2 regions of the Polycladomyces abyssicola genome follow, and region 1 is predicted to be linked to the other one. Evidence: riboswitches for the same ligand, from Rfam matches in the RefSeq annotation. Region 1 holds a riboswitch; the other holds the start of a gene.
What was found. A riboswitch is a leader RNA that binds a small molecule or an ion and turns the genes downstream of it on or off. The one in region 1 is predicted to bind lysine.
Positions count from the first base shown of each region.

Region 2: another riboswitch for lysine. It lies ahead of KI215_RS01365 (amino acid permease); the one in region 1 lies ahead of KI215_RS04835 (aspartate kinase).

Region 1 is NZ_AP024601.1:947,393-956,672, reverse strand. It holds gene KI215_RS04840 (peptide ABC transporter substrate-binding protein) at 1-685, opposite strand, end outside; gene KI215_RS04835 (aspartate kinase) at 1,276-2,526, opposite strand; lysine riboswitch at 2,653-2,839, opposite strand; gene KI215_RS04830 (pseudouridine synthase) at 2,973-3,719, opposite strand; gene KI215_RS04825 (DUF2935 domain-containing protein) at 3,845-4,651, shown strand; gene mobA (molybdenum cofactor guanylyltransferase) at 4,735-5,385, opposite strand; gene uvrC (excinuclease ABC subunit UvrC) at 5,366-7,171, opposite strand; gene KI215_RS04810 (hypothetical protein) at 7,418-8,728, shown strand; gene KI215_RS04805 (hypothetical protein) at 8,815-9,280, shown strand, end outside.
Region 2 is NZ_AP024601.1:262,165-271,444, forward strand. It holds gene gndA (NADP-dependent phosphogluconate dehydrogenase) at 1-1,253, opposite strand, end outside; gene KI215_RS01365 (amino acid permease) at 1,299-2,777, opposite strand; lysine riboswitch at 2,851-3,043, opposite strand; gene KI215_RS01370 (sterol desaturase family protein) at 3,123-3,740, opposite strand; gene KI215_RS01375 (aldehyde dehydrogenase family protein) at 3,750-5,306, opposite strand; gene KI215_RS01380 (alpha-amylase family glycosyl hydrolase) at 5,797-7,383, opposite strand; gene KI215_RS01385 (hypothetical protein) at 7,758-8,189, shown strand; gene alr (alanine racemase) at 8,186-9,280, shown strand, end outside.

The DNA of each region.
Region 1 (9,280 bases):
GGTTTTTCACAATCTCCACTTTTTTATCATGCACCCACGTTTTGAGCAGGAACGGTCCGTTGCTGACGTAGGTTTTAGCATTCGTTCCCCAATTCGGGTCCTTTTCCACTACTTTTTTGTTCACCGGAAAAAACGGATAAAATGAGGTAAGCGTCACGAAATACGGTACCGGCGCTTCCAAAGTCACTTCCAGTGTTTTGTCATCCAGTGCCTTGACGCCCACATCCTCCGCTTTGGCTTTACCGGAATTGTACGCTTCCCCGTTTTTCAGATAAAACAGCTGATAGGCGTACTCAGCCGCATTTTTCGGATCGAGCAGGCGCTTCCAAGCAAATTCGAAGTCATGGGCGGTCACCGGATCACCGTTGGACCATTTGGCGTCCCGGAGGTGAAAGACGATTTTCTTCCCGCCGTCCATGACATCCCAATTGGTGGCCATACCCGGCTCCACTTTACCGTTCTTGTCGACACGAACCAGCCCTTCCATGATATGACGAAGAATCAAACCCGACTGATCGTCCGTGGCTTTTAACGGGTCGAGCGCAGGTGGTTCGCTGACGATGTAACCTACGTTAAGTACCTGTTTTTCCGCCATGGCGTTGCTGTCGCCCTTACCGCAAGCAGCCAGCAACACCATGCTGAGTACCATGAGGATTGCGGTTGTTGTTGCCACCCATCTTTTCATAGACAGACCCCCTTGAATCTTGCAATCTCGAACGGATCACCCGTTCCGATTAGGATGGATAACAAGAAAACAATGAACAACCTGTCCGCACCTGGGCGAATGACCTATACTGTCCCTTTAACTATATTCCGTCTCAATAGAAAAAATCCTTCATCTCTACCCAATTTTCAATTTATTTCACAAATGAATACATCCCAACGAAAGTAGAAACCGGATAGGTCGAGTGACCTACGGGTAAAGCCCCGTGATCACACCAACCTCCGATCCCCTTTTCACGTTGGGATGTCAGAAAAAAGTCATGATGTTTCCGATTGAAATCCGACTAACCGCATGTCTGGTATATCAATAGTGCAAAAAGCGGTAACTCTACGAAAACCCTTTCCCCACCTTGTTCCCCACGTGGTGAAGTCACTTTCTGGGGAAAGGGTTCTCCCTTTTCACCATTTGACAAACACGCTTTAGATTCGGGTGATCCCGTGTCGCTTCAGCTCAAAGGTCGCTTGTGAGAAACAGGCTACCCTTTCCGGCAGATATCGGACACCGTCCGGTACCTGTTGCCGGATGCAAGTCATCGCTCCGCCCGAACTTCATCACACACCCGCAGGAGACGTTACTTCTTGTTGTATATTCACATCCAAACCAAATGCGGTATGCAATGCACGAACCGCATCTTTCGCGCGTTCCCGCGCAATCGCGCAAGAAATTTTGATTTCGGATGTGCTTACCATTTTGATCCGGATACCCGCATCCGTCAAAGCCGTAAACATCCGTGCCGCCACACCCGGGTTGGTGACCATGCCCGCACCCACTGCGGATACCTTGGCCAATCCCGTTTCCGAGATCAATTTGACGTATCCCAGTGTCTCGCGATTCTGCTCGATCACGTTCCTTGCCTGCTTCCATTCGTCTTCGCCCACACTGAAAGCCACATCGACTACTTCAGCGTCATGTTCGCTCTGCACAATCATGTCCACATTGATGTGGGCGTCGGCCAAAAGACCGAACAACCGGGACAGCGTCTCCACCCGGTTAGGCAAGCCCAACACCTTGATCCGGGCGACGTTGAGATCGTAGGCAATGCCGCGCACTTGCAACGTATCTTCCATTGTGACACTCTCCTTTACCCAAGTTCCCGGTTCCTCGGTAAAGCTGGAACGGACCACCAACGGCACATTGTGTTTCATGGCGCACTCAACGGAGCGGGGATGGAGAACTGCCGCTCCCAGATTAGCCAGCTCCAGCATTTCATCGAACGAGATTTCATCCAATTTCCGCGCTTGCGGGACAATACGCGGATCAGTCGTAAACACGCCAGTCACGTCTGTATTGATCTCGCAATAATCCGCAGACAACGCCGCAGCCAACGCCACAGCGGTTGTATCCGAGCCTCCGCGCCCCAGCGTGGTGATCTCCCCGTCCTCACTGATTCCCTGAAATCCGGCAACGACAACGATTTCGCCGCGATCCAAACATTGACGAATCTTCTCCGTGTCGATCCGCTTGATGCGGGCTTTCCCGTGTACGGCATCCGTCACCATACCCGCCTGCCATCCGGTGAAAGAACGCGCGGGCAAGCCTAATTCGTGCAACGCCATGGTCAAAAGAGCAATCGAAATCTGCTCGCCCGTCGTCAGCAACATGTCCATTTCCCGCGGGGACGGGTCGTCAGTGATTTGCCCCGCCAGCGCCACCAGCTCGTCCGTCTGTTTGCCCATCGCCGAGACGGTGACCACCACCTCGTGCCCTTGGGAATGCACTTCCCTGATTCTTCGTGCCACATTGCGAATCCGTTCGATACTGCCTACAGATGTCCCGCCAAATTTTTGTACTACAATACCCATCGTATCAATCGGCTCCTCTCCCGCCTTTCGTGATTGCAGGGGATGCGCGGTATACAAAAAGGCGACAGCGGAGATGACAGCTGTCGCCTTGTGTATGCACGCGGCAAGTCCAGCCTCACCTGTCCCCTGTGAGATAGTGCTCCACGGGACGCGATATGTTCCCGTGACAGTGTTGCCCCTGTTCGGCGACAACCCCAGCTCCTCCCCTCCCGGCAAGGAGAGAAACTTCGGCGGACTCCCCTTTCCCTGCCGATCGTCGGGGACCGGCCCTCCCGACAGGTACTCTTGAAGCTCCGCGACCTCTACTCCACATGTGTGCAGTGAGGAAAACTTTTGGATTCAGTTGTTTTCAAGGTTTTCATGCATTGTAACACAAAATGGGGATTTTGCCAATCACTTTGTTGCATGTTTATACAAACTCTTTTGGTGAGACGGCCTCCCCTTTCTCACGCCGGAGAGCCGGATTCCGCTCCTTTCAGCGCCGCGACTTCCTCTTCGGTCAACTCACGGTACTCTCCCGGATCCAAACTCGGGTCCAACGGCAACGGTCCCATGGCGATGCGTTTCAAATAGGTGACGCGCTTTCCCACCGCCTGGAACATGCGTTTCACCTGATGGTATTTGCCTTCGTATATGGTCAGTTCCACTTCGGATTTCGGACCCGATTGCAACACTTTCAGTTCGGCGGGCAGGGTGCGGTAACCATCGTCCAATGTTACGCCACGGGCGAACGCTTTGACATCGGCATCGGTCACCGCTCCTTCCACTTCCGCGTAATACGTCTTCGGTACGTGCTTTTTTGGAGACAGCAGCCGGTGCGCCAGTTTGCCGTCATTGGTCAACAACAGCAGGCCCTCCGTGTCCTTATCCAGCCTGCCTACCGGAAACGGCTCAAAAAAGGCGTGCTCAGGATGCAGTAAATCCACCACCACCGCGCTTTCTCGATCCTCGGTGGCGGACAGCACCCCCTGCGGCTTGTTCATCATCAAATAGATATACCGACGATAGATGACACGTTCGCCATCCACTTCAATTACATCATTATCCGGATCAACATGCATGCCAGGATCATCCGCCCATTCACCGTTGACGGTCACATATCCCGCTTTGATCAGTTTCTTGATTTCCTTACGCGTACCGTACCCCATGTTGGACAAGATTTTGTCCAGGCGTTGGCGTTTCCGTTCTGCCATCCTACATCCTCCCATCATTTCGGCCCAAGTACTCTGATTGTACCTGATCTTCCACCTGGATGAAACCGATCCGGTATGACCCAAGCCTCTCAACACATATGTTGGCTGAGAAAGGAGGATTTCAGATGGGTCATGGGGAATGGACGAGGTCGGCCTGGTGGGAACATCGTTTTTGGCTGCAGGTGTTGGGGGATCACGCACGATTTCTGACGGACAACCTGTCCCCCCGGGAGAAAAAAGAAGTGCGTCGAGCCGAATTCTTCATCGAGCGGATGGACGCTTTGCTGAACCAAGCACGTCGTCCGGCGGATACCGACCCTGCTGAATTCAGCCGTCTGGCTTGTCGGGCCGCATCAGATATTCGGACGTTTAAACTGCATTTGCTCCAACGTCACCTGATCGGCGAAATCGCACTGGGCATGACTCCCACATTTCTCAATCACATGGTGAATGAAGTGGAGGAATATCTCCGTATTCTCCATTATCTCCAAAAAAAAGAACCGCCTCCCCCGCTTCATCCGATCCATCACCATCTCGTTTGGTTACCGGATGCCGCCGGACATGCAAATGCGTTGGACGGGAGACTGGACGGGGTGGAACGGCGACTGAAGAAAAAAAGCCGAGATTTTGTCAGGCATTTTGACGCCTATTATCTCAAAGCGCTGGAGATGGCCGGCTATTTGCGGACGTGTCTCCGCGATTTCCCCGCCCTTTCCCGGTTCAATCACGAAGTGGAGATGGAGATCCGCCTGTTCCAAGCTTTTTTGCTTGAACTGGAAGAGATGGAATTGCATCATACCGTACTGGACGCCATACCGGCACTGATCCCGGATCACATGTTCCGCGAAGAATGCTACTATCTTCACAAATTGGCCCAAGTGACCCGTGTCGAACCACCTGCATGCGATCCCGGGAAACCCCGTACGGAATAAGCGAGTGATCTGATCCACGGATGACGATAAAGTCGCTAATCACATTAAGTCAATTGATATTGAACCCGCCGCGGGGGGAATGATCACTTTTCGGACGGGCCGTCATCCCGTTTATCCGCGAAAGAGCTCTCTGCTTGCGCCATATGCAACGCCTGATGATAATCCTCCGGACGGTTCATATTCCAGACGCAAAGTTCCGCCTCTTCACCCAGACCCGCTTCTTCCAGGGATACAAAACGGGTCGGCACCTCCGACAAGAACCGGCGAACCTGCAATTTTCCCTCGCGCAAACATCGCGCCAACGCGGACAAGCATGACTTTCGATACACTGCAAACAACGGATGCGGCCGCCCCCCCAGCGTGGGCACACAAGCAAAGGCATTCCCCAATCTGGACAACAACCATACAGCCGCTCTCCGTGAGACGAACGGCATGTCGCAAGCCACGACGAGATTGGTTTCGCTCACAGACACCGACAAACCCGCATGCAAACCCGCGAGCGGCCCCTTGCCCTGTTCACGGTCCTTCACCATGGGCACCTCCAGCCAGCGATACCGCTCGGGATGGTTTGTTACTACCATCACCGGTCCGATGGGGCTCAATTTCTCCACGATGTGGCGGATGACGGGGACTCCTTCGATCGGCAGCATCGCTTTGTCCGTACCCATACGGGAGGAAGCGCCGCCGGCAAGCACGATCACGCTCGTACCTCGGTCATTGCGTAATCGCATCATGTTCCGATTCCTCGTCTTGCCGCAACGCCTGAATGATGGTGCGTGCCAGTTTGTCGCCGATCCCCGCTTTTCGGTATTCTTCGACTGTGGCATTTTTCATGTTTTCAATCGAGCCGAAATGGCGGAACAGCATCTGTTTTCGTTTTTCCCCCACACCCGGAATGTCGTCCAGTTTAGAGCGAAATGCTGTCTTGGCACGAGTTTTTCGGTGAAACGCGACAGCAAATCGATGAACCTCTTCCTGAATTCGCTGCAGCAAATAAAATTCCTGGCTACCTCTGGGCAAATCGACCGGTTCAGGAGGATCACCCGCCAACAATCTCGCAGTCCGGTGCCGATCGTCTTTCACCATCCCACCGACGGGGATATACAAACCCAATTCATTTTCCAACACATCCCGTGCCGCCGCCATCTGCCCGCGACCGCCGTCGACAAGGATCAAGTCAGGTAACGGCAGATCCTCTTTCAACACCCGTGTGTACCGGCGACGAATCACCTCACGCATGGTTTCGTAGTCATCCGGTTTGTCCACCGTACGGATCTTGAATTTGCGGTATTCCTGCTTGGCAGGTTTGCCGTCAAGAAATACTACCATCGCCGAAACGGGATCAGTTCCCTGGATGTTGGAGTTGTCGAACGCTTCGATCCGTCGCGGCACACCGATCCCGAGTGCTTCACCCAGCTGTCGGATCGCTCGCTGCGTCCGCTCTTCATCCCGCTCCATCAGTCGGAACCGCTCTTCCAGAGCGATCCGTGCGTTCTCCTGCGCCATCTCAACCAGCTTTCGCTTCAGTCCCCGTTGCGGAACATGGACATGAACGCCGTTCAACCATTCGCGCAACCACTCGGGGTCAACTTCGACCGGCAGGAAAATCTCCTTGGGAAGTGCCGGGTTGTCATGGTAAAACTGCGTGACAAACGAAAGAAAATCTTCCTCCGGTTCATTGTAATGCGGAAAAATGGATACGTCCCGTTCGATCAGTTTGCCTTGACGGACGAAAAACACCTGTACGCACATCCACCCTTTGTCGTGGGCGTACCCGAACACATCCCGGTCCACATGGTCCTGGAACGTGATCGTCTGTTTCTCCATGATCGTCTCGATATGCCGAATCAGATCCCGATACTCCTTGGCCCGCTCGAAATCCAGCGATTCGGCTGCCTCTTCCATTTTGCGCCGCAGATCACGTTGTACCTCTTGGTACCCCCCGTTTAAGAAACGGACGATCTGCGCTGTCATCTCCTCATACTGACGAGGGTCGACCGGGTACTCGCAAGGCGCCAGACACTGCCCCAAATGGTAATACAGACAGACACGCTTGGGCAGCGTTTTACATTTTCTGAGCGGATACAACTTGTCCAGCAGCTTTTTTGTCTGTTGTGCCGCTCCCGCGTTCGGGTACGGGCCGAAATATTTGGATCCGTCTTTCCGTACCCGGCGTGTGACTTCCAAACGGGGGTGCCGTTCCTTCGTCAATCGGATATACGGATAGGATTTGTCATCTTTAAGCATGACGTTGTAACGGGGACGATGCTTCTTGATCAGGTTGCACTCCAAGATGAGCGCCTCGATCGGGCTCCCCGTCACGATATATTCAAAATCGGCGATCTCCGAGACCAACCGTTGGGTCTTGGCATCATGACTGCCGGTGAAATACGATCGCACCCGGTTTTTCAGGCTTTTGGCCTTGCCGACGTAGATGATGTCACCGGCTTCGTTTTTCATCAGATAACAACCGGGCTGATCGGGCAGGAACGGCAGTTTTTCCTTGATGGTTTGCCGCATCGTTTTCCTCCCTTCCGCTCCTTGTTCGCATTTCCGTCTCCTTCACAAATATTTTACACCAACTTCAAGGGGGACGAAGCTTCTCATCAAAATAGATGTGATTTTTGCTTATAAAATAAGAAAAATTCGCTTCCATTCAGCATAATAACAGGTAAAATAGAGATTGATCGCATGAATTCCATCAAAACAGCCGATATATGGAATTCGCGATACGGCAATCCGGTTACATAGAAATGGGGGTTTGTCATGCAGTCTTTCTCATCCGTTTTACGCCGATATTATCCCAAAGTCTTTCTCAGCAACTTGTTAGGACTATTCACCATCTATCTTATCGGTGTAATCATTGTCTTTTTGGTTGGGATTTTTACGTTGGCTCCCCTGATTCAATCCGGCCTCTTGAATCAATTGATGAACATGAAGGAATTTGATCCCACATTGTTGAGTAAAGTCTGGGGATCATTGGGATCCTTTATTGTCATTATCGGCTTGGTCTTGCTGAGTTTCGCCATTTTTTTTGCAGCCGGTATTGTCGGATCGTCCGTGGTTGCAGTCTGCCATGGTCGTCCTTCGGTCGGATCGTTTTTCTCCCAGGGATTCCGGTTCTTTTTCAGGATGTTGGGTCTGAGTGTTTTGATGGGCATCGCTTTCATTCCAGCGGTCATATTGTTTATCGTATTTTTTGTCTCTGCTGTTTCGGGCAAAGCAGGAATGGCCGTCACTTTCCTGTTACTAACCGCCATCGTCGGCGCCATCATCTATATGATGTTTATGTTTGCACCTTACATGATGATCGCTGACAATGAAAAAGTATCACGCTCGATGAGCCAGTCATTCCGACTTTTCTGCAGCCGTTTCGGTTATGTTTTTGTGACGGGACTGGGCGTGTTTGGAGTCATGTTGGTGCAGTGGATCATGACCAGGACCATCGAAAAGGGTTTGGGTCCGGACAGCATCACCGGCCTCTTTTTGGGATTCCTTTTGGACACTGTCTTGTATACCTTCTCCAACCTCTTCATCGCCCATCGTTACCAGAACCGACTGCGCGGCGAGTTGTACCCGGAAAGCGGGCCGACTCCGGATGCCAATAGGAAAGGGCAAGGACAAGGGTATCAAACCCACGGCTATAACGAATCTCCTCAGCCACAGGGACCTGCCACTGGATTTGGCAACCCGGAATTGAATCCGCAGGGACAAACGTGGCAACAACCGAGTCCATCACCGCAACCGCCGACGGGAAGTCAGTCGGTTTCATGGGGTCAACCCAACCAGCCGTCAACAGGAAATCAATCGGGCACTTGGGAACAACCCAAGCAGACTTCAACACCACCGTCCAGCGGTTCCGGCGCTCAGTCGAGTTGGTCGCAGCAGCAACAACCGTCTTCGGGGCCGCAGTTCCAGTCGCCGTTCCAACCGTCTTTTACCTTTAACCCGGTCCAACAGCAGGGGAAACCGGCTTGGCAGGTGCCGCAATCGTCACAACCGCAATCCACTCAGCCATCGCAACAGCCGCAACCGGAAAAACCGACGCAACAGCCACGGTATCCCCGGCAACAGTGAAATCATTTTCTTCAACCAACGGACGCCTTCGGGCGTTCTTTATTATGAGGGGGTCAATAACCAAATAATAAAAAGGAGCGATCAGATTGCGTGAAACACTGAGCCTCCTGAACCGCCACGGTATTAAGCTCTGGTTCAGCGTGTTTGTTGGTGGATTAGTCTCATCTTGCGTGTTGATTACTTTTTTTTCCTTATTCATCTGGATGATCGCACCGTCTTTCTTCTCTCGTCCGGTTGAGATCCTATCCACATTGCGAACGGATGCCCTGCCCCGGATCTTGACACAACTGCCACCCATGTGGAAGACGGGGCTAGGGATTCTTTCGGCCCTGGTGCTCCTGTTAATCTTGTTTTTGCTATGCGGCATGATGGGGTCCATACGGGAAGCAACGTTGCATGACTATTTTTCCGTCAGCCATTTCTTTTACTACGGCATGCGTTATCCGGTGCGGATACTTCTGATGGTGCTGATTCACGCCATCCTGATCGGCATGACGGGCTGGGGCGTTGCGTGGATCACCGAGTTAATACCGCCGGGACCAGGACAAACAG
Region 2 (9,280 bases), 690 kb from region 1:
GTCGGGATGCCCGACTGAACCGCAAGGGTGACGACTTGACGCCACGCATCCTGGTAGCGCTCCACGACATCCCGGAAATACGGGTCGAGGAGCAGGTTGGCCAAGTCAGGGTCGCGCTCGTACGCTTCCATGATGTTTTGCAGGAAGCGGGCGCGGATGATGCAGCCACCGCGGAAGATTTTGGCGATCGCACCGTAGTCCAGGTTCCACCCGTAGGCTTCGGAAGCCGCGCGCATTTGGGCGAAACCTTGGGCATAAGAGCAGATTTTGCTGGCATAGAGTGCTTGGCGAATCCGCTCGATCCATTCTTCCTTGTTGTCGACCGCAACCGGTTTCGGCCCGCGCAGCAGTTGGGCGGCCCGTGTCCGTTCCGCTTTCATCGCCGAGAGGAAGCGGGAGAAGACTGACTGGGTGATGATGGACAGCGGAACGCCCAGATCCAGCGCGCTTTGGCTGGTCCATTTGCCGGTTCCCTTCTGGCCGGCTGTATCCAGGATCACATCAACCAATGATTGGCTGGTTTCAGGGTCCACTTTGGTGAAAATATCCGCAGTGATTTCGATCAGGTAGCTGTCCAGCTCGCCCTTGTTCCACTCGGCAAATACACGGTGCAACTCCTCATTGCTCAGGCCCAGCACGTCCTTCATCAGGTGGTAGGCTTCGGCGATCAGTTGCATGTCGCCGTATTCAATGCCGTTGTGCACCATTTTTACATAGTGACCGGCACCGTCCGGACCGATGTAGGTGGTACAGGGCTCCCCGTTTACCTTGGCCGCGATGGCGGTCAGGATCGGTTCCACTTGGGCAAAGGCCTCACGGTCACCGCCAGGCATGATGGCGGGGCCTTTCAGCGCTCCCTCTTCCCCACCGGAAATACCTGCGCCGATAAAATGAAGGCCGCGGGCCGCCAACTCCCGACTGCGACGGATCGTGTCGTGGAAATAGGCGTTGCCACCGTCAATGACGATGTCCCCTGTTTCCAACAGCGGAACCAATTGTTCCAAAGTGCGGTCGGTGGGCTCGCCGGCTTTTACCATCAGGATGATTTTTCGCGGACGCTCCAGCATGCCGACGAATTCTTCCAAGCTGAATGCTCCGCTCAGACGCTTGCCGGTGGCCTCCTTCAGGAGTTGTTCCGTTTTCTCCGGAGACCGGTTGTAGACGGCAACGGAGAATCCCTTGCTTTCTATGTTCAATGCGAGGTTTTTGCCCATAACGGCTAATCCGATCACACCGATTTGCGCTTGGGACACGTTGCGATCATCCTTTCGTGACGAACTCTCAACATTCCCATCTTCTCAAACTGCGTCGCCTTCGTCAAATCGGCATTCGGACAGTGGTACGATGCGCGTTTTCTTCACCCATTTATAGCCCAACCACAAGAGAAGGAACAGCGGTAACCCAATATAGGATACCAGGATGCCGTACCAGTCGATATGGTCACCGGTAAACGCCCCGTAGTTTTGTCCCGCGATGACAATGATGCACAGGACGAAGGCGAATATGGGACCAAACGGATACCACTTAGCGACGTAAGGCAAATCGCGCAAGTCCCGTCCCTGGGCGAGGTACGCCTTACGGAACCGGTAATGGCTGATCGCGATGCCCAACCAGGCGATAAACCCGGACAATCCGGAGGCATTGAGCAACCAAACGTACACGGTTCCGTCACCGAACACGGAGGCCAGGAAAGCTGTAGCCCCGACCAAAGACGTTACAATCAAGGCGTTGACCGGTATGCCTTTGGCGTTGACCTTGGCTAAAAAGCGGGGAGCTTGTCCCTCTTTGGCCATATACCACAATATCCGAGTGGCAGCGTACATCCCCGAGTTGCCGGCAGAGAGCACGGCGGTGAGAATGACCGCGTTCATGACGGAAGCGGCAAAGGCGAGCCCCGCTTTTTCAAAAACGATAGTGAACGGACTAACGCCGATATTTTCCACACTACTGTCCACCAGTCGGGGATCAGTGTACGGGATCAGCAGACTGATGACGAAAATGGCCAGCACATAAAACAGCAGAATACGCCAAAAGACCTGCCGCACCGCTTTGGGGATATTGACCCGCGGGTTTTCACTTTCTCCGGCGGCTACTCCGATCACTTCTGTCCCTTGGAATGAGAATCCGGCAACCATGAACACACTGAGTGCGGCCAGCCAACCACCGTGAAATGGTGCGTCTCCAATTTGCCAGTTTTGGAAACCGATCTTCTGTCCGCCGATGATACCGAAGATCATCAACAACCCTGCGGCGATGAACACGATGACGGTGATCACCTTAATAAGTGAAAACCAGTATTCCGATTCACCGTAGCCCTTGACGGAAAGGAGATTCAGACCAATCATCAGCGCCAGGAACAACGCACTCCACAAAAAAGATGAGCTGTGGGGGAACCAGAATTTCATCACCAGCGTCGCCGCGGACAGCTCGGCCGCAATGGTGATCGCCCAGTTATACCAATAATTCCATCCCATGGCGAAACCCAGCGCCGGATCGACGAAGCGGGACGAATAAGTGCTGAATGATCCGGAAACGGGCAGAAATGCCGCCATTTCGCCCAAGCTGGTCATCAAAAAGTACACCATGAACCCAACCGCCAGATAGGCCAACAACGCTCCGCCGGGACCGGCCGTGTGGATGGAGTTGCCACTGGCCACGAACAAACCGGTACCGATCGAACCGCCGATGGCGATCATGGTCAATTGTCGGGAACGCAACCGCCGCTGCAGGCGGTTGGAATTTTCCGCTTGCAAAGATGGATTTGACGTGACTTTCATGTGTTCACACTCCTTTTCATAATAAAAAATGCCGTCGAAAGGCTCGACGGCATTGAACATCCGTATCACCTTCCGCCAAGATAGCGCTCCACGTCCGCTTTCAACCGACCAGACGTGACAGTCCTGTTCCTGTTCGGTAACAGGCCCAGCCCGCGTGCCCAGAGCATGCGACGCGGACTTCGGCGGCTTTTCCTTTCAACCGGCTTCCTCGCTGTCTCTGAAGCTCGACCGGCCTACTCATAAAAGCCGCAACCTCTATCTCACCGCGGCGAGATGGAGAAGGCTTATTCCATTGTCACTCGTCCATGAGTATAACGAAATGATCGCGTCAGAACAATGGGATTTTCATCCATTGGACTTTTCCAAATCGCGGACGGAGTCGCTTCGATCAGCTTCCCGTTCATTTTTGAACGTCCCCATCACCATGTCGAACACCGGGTTGGTTACCCCGTACCAATATTGTTCGTTCTTGAAATGGTGCCACAGGTGCATCTTTTTCATCCAACGGCCCCAGGGCGTGATCGGCTGGATGGGACGGTGTGCCACATAGTGACACCATTCGTAATATAAGAGGAAACCCAACACACCGGTGGTAAACGCGACCGTGAAGACAGTATCCTCCGAGACTGCGTACAGGATGCCGGAGACTGTAGCCACAAGAGGAAAACTGTACCATATCGGCAAAAACAACAGGTGAAGGTCATCCGGGTCTTTGTGATGGTGATAGTGCAACCGCTGCAACAACCGCAACAGCCAAGGATTCTTTGGTGGCGGGAGATGAAAGAAGAAGCGATGAATCAAGTACTCGCTGAGCGCATATAACACCATGCCGAGCACCAGCGCTCCCCAAACAGCTCCTTGATCGAGATGAGGCAGGGTGAATGCGGTGCCGGCGGCGAAAACGATACCGGTGATCCAGATGTCGCGATGGCCGAAAAACTCCCGCAGAAACCGAGTTTGCACCATCCCGTATCATCCCCTTTTTGATCCGGATTCACGCAAAGACGTTGCCAGTAACGTCAGGTAGGATCGGATAAACCGGAAAAACGATCGTTTCCGCCCATAAAGGTTGGCCACCAATGTGCGGAAGGGGGTGAGCTTGTTTTGGTACGGAAACCAGTGAACCTCCGAGGGCAACCAACCGCGGTCGATCAGCAGGGATTTTTCATGACAAAAAATTCGGTATCCCTCGTCGCCATGATAACGTCCAATCCCGCTTTCCTTCACCCCACCGAACGGGAGGTACGGATTGGCGATGGCAAGAACAACGTCATTGATGAGGACACTGCCTGTTTCCAATGATTGTGCCACCCGGCGGGCTTTTGCGATGTCACTCGTCCACACGCTGGCACTTAATCCATAGACGGAATCGTTGGCCGCACGGATTGCTTCCGCCTCGTCCCGAAACGGCAACACACAGATGACCGGGCCAAATGTTTCTTCGCGCATGACAGCGGATCGGGTATCCACACCCGTCAGGATGATGGGTTGAATGCGGAGGTCGCCGGATTTCGGCCAGTCCCGGGGGTGGATGCCGCTGACCAGTTTGGCTCCGTTTGCGACCGCATCCTCCACTTGACGGCGGACGATCTCCTTTTGCATTTCTGTTGTCATGGTACCGAGATCGGTTTCGTCTCCGCCGTTCGACCGCAGTCGTGCTACTTCCCGTTTCAGTGTTTCCACAAAGGTGTCGTAAATGGGCTCTTCCACATAAATCCGTTCCACCGACATGCACACCTGACCGTAGTTGGTGAGCGCTCCCCACACTGCACCTTGGACTGCCCTGTTCAGCTTGGCGTCGGCAAAGACAATCATCGGGTCCTTCCCGCCCAATTCCAGTGTGGTGGGGATCAATCGTTTGGCAGCCTCTTGCTGAATGATTTTTCCCGTCTGTACTGAGCCGGTGAAAAAGATATAATCCGGGTGTTCCTCGATCAATCGGGCGCCCAAGTCCTTTTCACCGATCGCCACTTGGACCACGCCTTCGGGAAAGCCGGCCTCGCGAAACAGGGATGCGATCCATGCACCTACCCGAGGAGTAACTTCCGATGGTTTGAGAATGACAGCGTTGCCTGCGGCCAGCGCTTCGATCACGGGAACCACCGACAACTGAAACGGGTAGTTCCACGGTGAGATCACCAACACCACCCCGCGGGGTTGGTAGGTGACGACGGACCGTTTACCGATCAGGGAGATCGGCGTACGCACCCTTCTTGGTTTCAGGGCATGTTTGGCCCGTTTTTCCGCATGACGGATGGCATCCAGCACCGTCAGGATGTCGCTGGTGAGTGCTTCCACTTTTGGTTTGCCCGTGTCTTGTGAGATGATCTCCATACCTTCGTCCATCCTGTCGACAATGAGGTGACGCAGGGCGCGCAATAAAGAGAGCCGTTCATCAATACTTTTTCGTCGCCAAGTATCAAAGGCTTCTCGGGCTCGACGCATCAGATCTGCGCTCGCATCTGGCGGTGTCAGCTCGATTTCCTCCCAATCCCGCACTGGAACGTGATGTAGTGTTGTCGATTCCATTACTTTCCCTCCTCATTTTTTCTGATTTGTCTATGTTATTCTATTTATTCTGAAATAAAGTGTCAATGTCTTCTCCTGGGAATCAGGTTCATTTGACCTGTTACCTTGTCAGCAGTCTCAACACCCTCCATATAACAAGCGTACTTATCAAATGGATCCTACATAGACGAGATCGAATACTTTTACCATTGACAATGGTTTATTTTATCCCCGCAGTGATTTTACTATTGAAGGGGTTCCGAACTTATATTCAGATTGTGTCCGATTCTGGAGAGAGTATCGATATTCCGGTTATTGTCTTTCAACGAGGAAAAGCCAGTCAGTTCGTCGATCACATCAACCGGGTCTTGGCTGAATACAACCAATGATATGCTGTTAGTTGCATGGTATGAGAGAGATGTGCAAATGGGAGAAACCCGTCCGGTGATAATACGGACGGGTTTCGTACGTGATTGTTAATGATGAAGTAAGAGAATGTTGGACTTGTACATCATTTCAACAGTGCTGATGTATGCGCCGGGAGCGTCACCCTCGCTTGATCCGGTCCGTTTTGTCGGATTTGCACATCGAAGGGGCCGGCGTATACAACGCGCAAGCGATGATCCGCCGGAACCGTGACAGTGGCTGTTTGGTCGGACAGATTGTGCAGGACGGTCAATTGCTCGCCTCGGCTGACTCGTTGATAAGCCGCCACCTGTGGTTCCTTGACGGAAAGCGGTTGCAAAGTCCCGTACATCAGTGCAGGATGCTGGTGACGCAAACGGATCCACTGACGGTACCAGTGCAACAGGGAATCGGGATCGTGCATTTGTGCCTGTACGGAGACGGCGTTTGGTCTGGTGTTGAATCGGGGTTCCTCCCAGGTCGTTTGTCCGGGGCCATGACCTGGGTACCAGCGGAAAGGTTCGCGGATGTACTCGTCCGGCTTTTCCCCGAGCATACCGATTTCTTCCCCGTAGTAAAGGAACGGGTTACCGGGCAGGGTGAGCAGGATGGCCGCGGCTGTTTTCGCTTTGTTCTCATCACCGTTCAATACGCTCATCGTGCGGTTTTGGTCGTGATTGGTCAAAAATGGTGCGTCGATGGCACGGGGGTTGACGTCAGCATACATCCGTCCCGTTTCGGCGGCCAAGGCAGCAATGCCCGCATCTTGACCCTGTTGAAGGGATTGCAAAATGCGACCCGACAGATCAAAGTTGAACAGCGTAACCAGTTCACCGTAGTACGGAGCGACACGCTCTTTGGCATCCCATACTTCACCGACGAGATACACGTTGGGCTTCACTTTCTGCATTTCCCTGCGGAATTGGTTCCACCACTCGTGATTCTTGGCCTCCTGCGTGTCGGGGTAGATGTGCTTCGCCGCGTCCAACCTGAAGCCATCGACCCCTTGTTTCAGCCAAAACTTCCCGATTTTGATGATCTCCTCCCGAACGCGGGGATTGTCGTAGTTCAAATCGGGCATGCCGCTCCAAAACAGTCCGTAATAGTAGTCTCCCGAGCCAGGGAAGGTCTCGTGCCAGACGGGTTGTCCCCACGGACCTTTTTCGTGGATGTCCGTGTTTGCGTCCGCCCAGATGTAGTAGTCCCGATAAGGGCTGTTTTTGTCCCTGGACGCGGAGACAAACCAGGGATGTTGGTTGCTGGTGTGATTGACGACCAAGTCGATGATCACCTTGACTCCGCGTTTGTGCGCTTCATGCACCAGTCGGCGGAAATCGTCCAATGTGCCGTACTGCGGATCAACCTGGTAATAATCCACCACATCATATTTGTGGTAGCTCGGTGATTTGGTGATCGGCATCAGCCAGATACCGTCCACTTCCAGGTCTTTCCCAGCATGGGGATGGCCGTCGTTGAGGTAATCCAGTTTGGAGACAATCCCGGCCAGGTCCCCGTCTCCGTCCCCGTTGGCATCAGTAAATGAGCGCACATAAATCTCATAAAATACACCATGCGGCAAGGTAAACCGGTTGCCTTGTGAAGCGGAAGAGGTGTTGTCTGCTCTCACTCCCGGCACCATGAGGAAAAGGAAAACCATCACCAATATTGACGAAATCACTCGTTTCCCCTTCATTCAGCTCCCCCCTGTCAGATATGGTGAAACCGTTTGCGCAAATTATTGTATGAAATATATGAATATAAATGCAAGAAAAAATATCTTCTTCGCCAAATTTCGTTGAATTGTAGAAGGATGGTTTTTCTGGAAAGCGATGGATTTCACGGAATGTACGCCCCTATCCCTTTGCAATTCCGTGTCTGAGCATGTATGATGATGGGTGTAAAACGTTGTCGGATGCGTCTTTGAGTGGTTGAATAGAGTGAATCGTTGACCTGAGAGAAGGGCGGCTCTCAACCGGCTCTCAATCCTGTGAGCAGGGAGCGGGTCACCCGGATTGGCACCTTGCCGAAGTGCTGTTGACCCGCCTTCGGTTTGAAAGAGGTGGAGAGATGGATTCCTCGGTTATCTATGAGGAGCAGACACCGTATTCTGTGTTGCTCTATCGAAAAAGCGGCCTGATGCGGTTGTTGGAGACGGGACTGTTTCTCGCCGGGTTTGCCGGATTGTTCTTGCTGTTTCCTTACCGCTCTGTCCCGTTTATCATGGGAACGATCGTCGTGGCGGCTGTGGTGATATTCGGGTTTCCCGCACTATTTCGGGCGTTGTATCGTCCACGTTACGTGCTTTATGAGGACAAGCTGGTTATTTATATGGGAAATCAGAGAGAAGAAATCCCGTTGGTTCAGATTGAACCGGCTTATGATTTGCCCTATATTTTCCGAATACGAGGCAAACGCCGTCCGCTTTTGGTCAGCAATCAATTCGTGGATCAATTGCAAGCGCAGTTGGAGATCATTCGGCGAACAGGAGCTCGAGGATGAACCAAACCTATTATCGTGATACGATCGCAGAGATTGATCTCGATGCTATCACACATAATGTTCAACAATTTAGAAATAGATTTCCGTCATCAGTCAGGCTGATGGCGGTCGTCAAGGCTGACGCCTATGGTCACGGTGCCGTTCCGGTGGCGAAAACGGCGCTGGAAGCTGGTGCGACCCATCTGGCGGTTGCCTTTTTGGACGAAGCGCTGGAGCTGAGAAATGCGGGAATCGAAGCACCGATCCTGGTGTTGGGGTATACCCCGCCCGAAGCGGTGGCAGAGGCCGTACGCCGCGATGTAACGTTGACCGTTTATTCGGATGCGGTGGTGGACGAGGTGGCAAGTCAAGCCGCCCGTTTGGGACGCAAAGTACCGGTTCATGTCAAGGTGGATACCGGCATGGGCCGATTGGGATTGTTTGAAGATGAAGTGTTGCCGTTTTTGCACAGGATCGGACGGTACGATACCATCGAGGTGGAAGGGTTGTTCACCCATTTCGCCACGGCGGATGAAGTGGACAAATCCTATACGGAATGGCAACATGAACAATTGGAACGGATCATCACTCGGTTGCAATCGGAAGGAATCAAGATCCCGCTTGTTCACTGTGCGAACAGCGCCACGGCGATTGATTTGCCAGCATATGCACATCAGTTGGTTCGTTTGGGGATCAGTATGTACGGGTACTATCCCTCCGACGAAGTGAACCGTGAAGTAGTGGACTTGCGCCCGGCTCTGACGCTGAAAACCAAAATCGTCCATCTCAAACGGCCGCCTGCGGGTATGGGTGTCAGTTATGGAAAAACGTATGTAACCGACGGAACCCGCTGGATCGCGACGATCCCCGTGGGATATGCAGATGGCTTCAACCGTTTGCTCTCCAATCGAGGCGAAGCGCTGGTCAACGGACGCAGGGTGCCGATCGTCGGCAGGATTTGCATGGATCAGACGATGCTGGACGTGACTGAAGCCATGCCGGTCAAGGTGGGAGACGAGGTGGTTCTCTACGGTAAGCAAGGGAATGAGCGGATCACGGTCGACGAAGTGGCAGAAGCGCTGGGCACCATCTCCTATGAAGTGACATGCATG